2 linked regions of the Arthrobacter globiformis genome follow. The protein of the gene in region 1 binds, or shares a complex with, the protein of each later gene. Links are inferred from orthologs where the notes say so. Each region holds a gene or a part of one and is shown in the gene's direction. Other genes may lie near its edges. The genes, in order: secA and secY.

Evidence for each region.
Region 2: the proteins of secA (region 1) and secY are in contact, whole or in part, in a crystal structure (PDB 3DIN), measured with the Thermotoga maritima proteins. The link is inferred for Arthrobacter globiformis from one-to-one orthologs. Residues at the interface, in WP_004082002.1 of Thermotoga maritima: Glu261, Ala262, Arg263, Lys300, Ala301, Arg302, Thr303, Ile304, Ile305, Leu323, Tyr324, Asp325, Pro326, Val329, Ser330, Tyr333, Ile336, Lys340, Phe345, Val349, Glu363, Phe364, Tyr374, Ser375, Gly376, Gly377, Glu393, Ile395, Thr482, Ser483; in WP_004081795.1 of Thermotoga maritima: Glu108, Gly109, Glu110, Glu111, Ala236, Glu237, Arg238, Arg239, Ile240, Thr241, Ile242, Gln243, Tyr244, Ala245, Arg246, Arg247, Val248, Thr249, Gly250, Arg251, Arg252, Val253, Tyr254, Gly256, Ala257, Ser258, Thr259, Tyr260, Leu261, Pro262.

Annotation. Positions count from the first base shown.
Region 1 is NZ_JAUSYZ010000001.1:3,879,175-3,882,725, reverse strand. What follows is about bases 215-3,449. They hold secA (preprotein translocase subunit SecA), read left to right. Parts: upstream 215-516; coding sequence 517-3,249; downstream 3,250-3,449. Other genes in these bases: QF036_RS17655 (Rv3235 family protein), read right to left, coding at 3,309-3,449; QF036_RS17665 (winged helix-turn-helix domain-containing protein), read left to right, coding at 215-432. Also shown: more of QF036_RS17665, read left to right, coding at 1-214; more of QF036_RS17655, read right to left, coding at 3,450-3,551. UniProt on the Escherichia coli protein: Required for protein export, interacts with the SecYEG preprotein conducting channel.
Region 2 is NZ_JAUSYZ010000001.1:4,134,138-4,137,310, reverse strand. Bases 95-2,951 are described here. They hold secY (preprotein translocase subunit SecY), read left to right. Parts: upstream 95-796; coding sequence 797-2,107; downstream 2,108-2,951. Other genes in these bases: map (type I methionyl aminopeptidase), read left to right, coding at 2,807-2,951; rplO (50S ribosomal protein L15), read left to right, coding at 115-600; rpmD (50S ribosomal protein L30), read left to right, coding at 95-115. Also shown: more of rpmD, read left to right, coding at 1-94; more of map, read left to right, coding at 2,952-3,173. UniProt on the Escherichia coli protein: The central subunit of the protein translocation channel SecYEG. Consists of two halves formed by TMs 1-5 and 6-10.

The DNA of each region.
Region 1 (3,551 bases):
GCAGGTTGGGACCGGTTGGTGTACCGCCACGCCCAGGCGCGGCTGCCGCGTCAGGCTGCTGGCAGGGCGCTGCTCAGTCCATTCGATTCGCTGGTGTTTGAACGGCGCAGGCTTGAAGAGCTCTTCGGATTTCATTACCGCATCGAGATTTACACCCCGGTGGCCAAGCGGCGCTTTGGCTATTACGTGCTTCCGTTCCTGCTCCGCGACCGCATTGTGGCCCGGGTAGACCTTAAGTCAGACCGCGCCGCGGGCCTGTTGCTTGCCAAGGCGTGTTTCGGCGAGCCGGACGCTCCGGCGGACACCGCCGTCGAACTCGCCGCTGAGCTGCAGCTGATGGCACGTTGGCTGGGACTGGACGGCGTAGCCGTCTCGCCGGTGGGAGATCTTGCTCCCGCGGTCGCGGCCGCCGTCCACGGCTATCCGCTGTGAGGGAACAGGGCAACGTGCCAAGCGTCTCTCCCGTAGACTAAATCACGCCAGAATTCGGCAGCATGAGACTGGGAGCAACTTCACGTGGCATCACTAATCGAAAAAATTCTCCGCACAGGTGACAAAAAACTCCTGAGGCAACTGCGGAACTATGCTGATTCCATTAACGCTCTTGAAGACTCGTTCCAAACCTTTACGGATGCGGAACTGCGCGAAGAAACAGACCGGCTCCGTGCGCGCCACCAGGATGGCGAGAAGCTCGACGACCTTCTGCCGGAAGCCTTTGCCGCCGTGCGCGAGGCGTCCTCGCGCACGCTCGGCATGCGGCACTTCGATGTTCAGCTCATGGGTGGTGCCGCCCTGCACATGGGCAACATCGCCGAAATGAAGACTGGTGAAGGCAAGACTCTGGTGGCCACTGCTCCGGCCTACCTCAATGCCCTCACCGGAAAAGGCGTGCACGTTGTCACCGTGAACGACTACCTGGCCGAGTACCAGTCTGAGCTTATGGGCCGCGTCTACCGCTTCCTGGGGCTCACCAGCGGCTGCATCCTCGCCAACCAGGACCCGGCTGTCCGCCGCGAGCAGTATTCTGCCGACATCACCTACGGCACCAACAACGAATTCGGCTTCGACTACCTCCGCGACAACATGGCGTGGGACAAGTCAGAACTGGTCCAGCGCGGCCACAACTTTGCGATCGTCGATGAAGTCGACTCGATCCTCATCGACGAGGCCCGAACGCCGCTGATCATTTCCGGTCCGGCCCAGGGTGACACGAACCGCTGGTATAGCGAGTTCGCCAAGGTTGTCCTGCGCCTGCAGCCGGAGAAGGACTACGAAGTCGACGAGAAGAAGCGCACCGTCGGCGTCCTCGAAAGCGGAATCGAGAAGGTCGAGGACTACCTCGGCATCCAGAACCTCTACGAATCCGCCAACACGCCCCTGATCGGCTTCCTCAACAACGCCATCAAGGCCAAGGAGCTGTTCAAGCGGGACAAGGACTACGTCATCCTCGACGGCGAAGTCCTCATCGTTGACGAGCACACCGGCCGTATTCTGGCTGGCCGCCGCTACAACGAAGGCATGCACCAGGCGATCGAAGCCAAAGAGGGCGTCGAGATCAAGGCTGAAAACCAGACCCTTGCCACGGTGACGCTGCAGAACTACTTCCGCATGTACGACAAGCTCTCCGGCATGACAGGCACGGCCGAGACCGAAGCCGCCGAATTCATGAGCACGTACAAGCTCGGGGTAGTGGCCATCCCCACGAACCGCGACATGCAGCGGATCGACCAGTCCGACCTGGTGTACAAGAACGAGGTTGTGAAGTTCGAGGCCGTGGTCCGGGACATCGCCGAACGCCACGCGGACGGCCAGCCGGTCCTGGTGGGCACCACGAGCGTCGAAAAGAGCGAGTACCTCTCGCGCCTGCTGGCGAAGGAGGGCATCCGGCACGAGGTTCTCAACGCCAAAAACCACGCCCGTGAAGCTGCCATCGTGGCCCAGGCCGGACGCAAGGGGGCGGTGACTGTCGCCACGAACATGGCTGGCCGCGGCACGGACATCATGCTGGGCGGTAACGCCGAGTTCACCGCCATCGCCGAACTCGCACAGCGGGGACTTGACCCGGAGGAAAACTCGGAGGAGTACGAGGCAGCCTGGGCCGGGGCGCTGGAGGCTGCGAAGAAAGCCGTCAAGGACGAGCACGAGGAAGTGCTGGGCTTGGGCGGACTGTATGTGCTGGGAACTGAGCGCCACGAATCCCGCCGCATCGACAACCAGCTCCGCGGCCGCTCAGGCCGCCAGGGCGACCCCGGCGAATCCCGCTTCTACCTTTCGCTGACCGACGACCTCATGCGCCTGTTCAATTCGGGTGCTGCGGAGCGGCTGATGAACAGCTCCGTACCCGACGACGTGGCGCTGGAATCCAAGCTGGTCTCGCGCGCCATTGCCTCGGCCCAGGGGCAGGTCGAGGGCCGGAACGCCGAGCAGCGCAAGAACGTTCTGAAATACGACGACGTCCTCAACCGCCAGCGCGAAGCCATCTACGGCGACCGCCGCCGGATCCTCGAAGGCGACGACCTTCACGAAAAGGTGCAGTTCTTCCTGGAAGACACCATCAACGCACTGATCGACGAAGCGACCGCCGAAGGCAACGGCGACGACTGGGACTTCGAGCAGCTCTGGACCAACCTCAAGACGCTCTACCCCGTCACCGTGACGCCGCACGATGTCATTGACGAGGCCGGCGGCAAGTCGCGCATCACCGTGGAGTTCCTGAGGGAAGAAATCCTGTCGGATGCCAAGCTGGTGTATCAGGCACGCGAGGAGGCGATCGGCTCCGAGAGCATGCGTGAACTCGAGCGGCGTGTTGTGCTCTCCGTCATCGGGCGGAAGTGGCAGGAGCACCTGTACGAGATGGACTATCTCAAGGAGGGCATCGGCCTGCGTGCGATGGCCCAGCGTGATCCGCTGGTGGAGTACCAACGTGAAGGTTTCACGATGTTCCAGTCCATGATGGAAGCCATCCGGGAGGAGAGCGTCGGCTTCCTCTTCAACCTCGAAGTGGAAGTCACCCCGGCCGAGGACGTCGTGGTTGCCGATGCCGCCGGAGGCCATACCGAACACCACGAGCCGCAGATCCGTGCCGCCGGTCTTGAAGCCCCGGAGAAGCCCGCCCAGCTCCAGTACACCGCACCACGGGAAGACGGCGGAGCCGAGACCCGGATCGAAGGCCGCGCTGCAGGCCGTTCGGGCAACCCCGCCAAGGCCGCTTCGCAGGAGCGGCGTGACGGGAAGAAGAAAAAGCGCTAGCCAGCGGATATGACAGGAAAGGACCGGAGCCCGTGCTCCGGTCCTTTCCTGCATTCGCGTCAGCCAATCTCCAGGGCGGTCACGCGCCAGACATTCTTGCTGCGTTCCAGCCGGACGGCTACTGCCCGGACCCGCAGTTCATCAATCACCACCGCGCTGGCCTCGTAAACGTCAGGTGTCACCGCGCAGGCGCGGACCGAGCGGACTGACGCGTTGCGGTGGAGCAGCCCCATCTTCCGTGGAGCCCGGGCAGCCACCCGCCGGGTGAGGGCTGCCCTGTGCTGGAGCACGGTGAGGCAGCG
Region 2 (3,173 bases), 260 kb from region 1 along the record:
GCGGTCCCTCGGCCTGAAGCGGATCGGACACACCGTTGTCCGCACCGCCGACGCCGTGACCGTTGGAATGCTCAACACGGTTCCGCACCTCGTGAATGTTGAGGAGGCGAAGTAATGGCAGAGAAGAACACGGCCGAGACCGCAGCTGCTGAGAAGCAGAGCGCTCTGAAGGTTCACCACCTGCGTCCCGCCCCGGGTGCCAAGACCGCCAAGACCCGTGTTGGTCGTGGTGAAGGCTCCAAGGGTAAGACCGCCGGTCGCGGTACAAAGGGTACGAAGGCCCGCTACCAGGTGAAGGCTGGCTTTGCCGGCGGCCAGCTGCCGCTGCACATGCGCCTGCCGAAGCTTCGCGGCTTCAAGAACCCGTTCCGGGTTGAGTTCCAGGTTGTGAACCTGGAGAAGCTCAACGAGCTGTTCCCGGAAGGTGGCACTGTCACCGTGGAGGACCTGGTTGCAAAGGGTGCTGTTCGCAAGAACCAGCCCGTGAAGGTGCTTGGCACCGGCGACATCACCGTCAAGGTTGACGTCACCGCCCACGCCTTCTCAGCCAGTGCCACTGAAAAGATCGCTGCAGCCGGCGGCAGCACCACCGCGCTCTAAGGGATTCCGTCCCGGAGCCGGTGGGCGCTAGCCCGCTGCACAAACTCCCGGCACGGGGGCCGAGGCCCCTGTGCCGGGAGTTTTTTCATACCCATTGGGTCTTCCGGATTGTTCGCATGCCGCAAACACCGGTTAGACTCGGTTCTTGGGTTTATAGACCTGCATCTCGAGACTTATTAACTACTGAGGAGGACGCTTGCTAAGCGCATTCGGCCGGGCGTTTCGAACGCCTGATCTGCGACGCAAGTTGTTGTTCACGCTGGGAATCATCACAATCTTCCGCTTGGGAGCGTTTATCCCCTCGCCCGGTGTGAGCTACCAGAATGTCCAGCAATGCTTGTCGAACGGGCAGACCCAGGGCGGGATCTACCAGCTCGTCAATCTTTTCAGCGGCGGTGCATTGCTGCAGGTCTCCATCTTCGCCCTGGGCATCATGCCGTACATCACGGCGAGCATCATTGTGCAGCTGCTGCGCGTGGTCATCCCGCGGTTCCAGCAGCTGTATGAAGAGGGCGCCTCCGGGCAGTCCAAGCTGACGCAGTACACGCGGTACCTGACGATCGCCCTCGGCCTGCTGAACGCCACGACGCTGGTGTCGCTGGCGCGGTCAGGCCAGTTGCTGCCCGGCTGCAACCTGCCCATCATCCCGGATCAGGGCGTCATCACCACGATCCTCATCATCATCACGCTGACGGCCGGCACCGGCCTCATCATGTGGATGGGTGAGCTCGTGACCGAGAAGGGCGTCGGCAACGGTATGTCGCTGCTGATCTTCACGGCCATCGCTGCCGGCTTCCCCACCTCGCTGGGCGCCATCTGGTCCGCACAGGGTCCGGGCACGTTCTTCATTGTGCTGGCCATCGGCCTGCTGACGGTTGCCCTGGTGGTCTTCGTGGAGCAGTCCCAGCGCCGCATCCCGGTGCAGTACGCCAAGCGGATGATCGGCCGCCGCACGGTGGGCGGCACCAGCACCTACATTCCCATCAAGGTGAATATGGCCGGCGTCATTCCCGTCATCTTCGCTTCCTCGATGCTCTACCTTCCGGCGTTGATCTCGCAGTTCAACCAGCCGAAGGCAGGGGAGTCGATCCAGCCGTGGGTTGAGTGGATCAACAACAACCTGACCCGCGGAGACCACCCCATCTACATGGCGCTGTACTTCGCCATGATTGTTTTCTTTACCTACTTCTATGTCGCGATCACCTTCAACCCTGAAGAGGTCAGCGACAACATGAAGAAATACGGCGGCTTCATTCCGGGTATCCGTGCCGGCAAGCCGACCGCGGATTACCTGCAGTACGTCCTGTCGCGCATCACGCTGCCCGGAGCCTTCTACCTTGGCTTCGTGGCACTGATACCGCTGGTGGCGCTCGTGCTGATCAACGCAAACCAGAACTTCCCGTTCGGTGGCACCTCGATCCTGATCATGGTGGGCGTTGGCCTGGAAACCGTCAAGCAAATTGACGCGCAGCTACAGCAGCGTCACTACGAAGGGCTATTGCGATGACCAGAATGTTGATTATCGGACCACCGGGTTCGGGCAAGGGCACGCAGGCGGAGCGCATTTCAGAACGCCTCGGCGTCGTTGCGATCTCCACCGGCGACATCTTCCGCGCCAACGTGAAGGGCGAGACGCCGCTCGGCGTTGAGGCCAAGAAGTACATGGACCAACGGGGACTTCGTCCCGGACAGCGTGACGAACAAGATGGTCCGCGACCGTCTTAGCGAAGGCGACGTCGAGGACGGCTTCCTGCTGGACGGCTACCCCCGCACCACCGCACAGGTTGACTACCTGGACCAGATCCTGGCCGACGGCGACCAGAAGCTGGACGTGGTCCTGCAGCTCACGGCTGACGACGAGGAGCTCGTGTCCCGCCTGCTGGGCCGCGCGAAGGAAACCGGACGCAGCGACGACAACGAAGCCGTCATCCGCCACCGCCTGGACCTCTACCACGAGCAGACCGAGGCCGTTGTGGCCAAGTATGCCGAACGCGGCATCCTGACCCAGGTGGACGGCATCGGCCAGATCGACGAGGTTACCGACCGCGTCATGCAGGCAATCAAAGAGGCGCAGGCCGCCTGATATCAGTTCCAACGCTGCGAGGCTCCTCCCGGACCATGGGGAGGGGCCTCCGGCTTTTAGCCCGCGCCTTCTGTTCCATCCGGCAACCGGAACGGCGAGGCACATTGAGAGGAAACACCGCTGATGGCATTCGGCCAGCCACGGATTGAATACAAGACCAACGCCCAGATGCGCACCATGCACGAGGCCGGGCTCGTCCTGAGCCGCGCCCTCGACGCAGCCGTGGCCGCAGCAGCTCCGGGTGTCACCACGAAGCAGCTGGACGAGGTCTTCGCCGCGGTGCTGCTGGAGGCTGGCGCCAAGTCCAACTTCCTGGGCTACCACGGGTTCCCCGCCACCATCTGCACGTCGGTCAACGAGGAAGTGGTGCACGGCATCCCGGGCGATAAGGTCCTGCAGGACGGGGACATCATCTCGATCGACGGCGGGGCCATCGTCAACGGCTGGCACTCCGACTCCGCGCGGACTGTCATCGTGGGAACGCCGGACC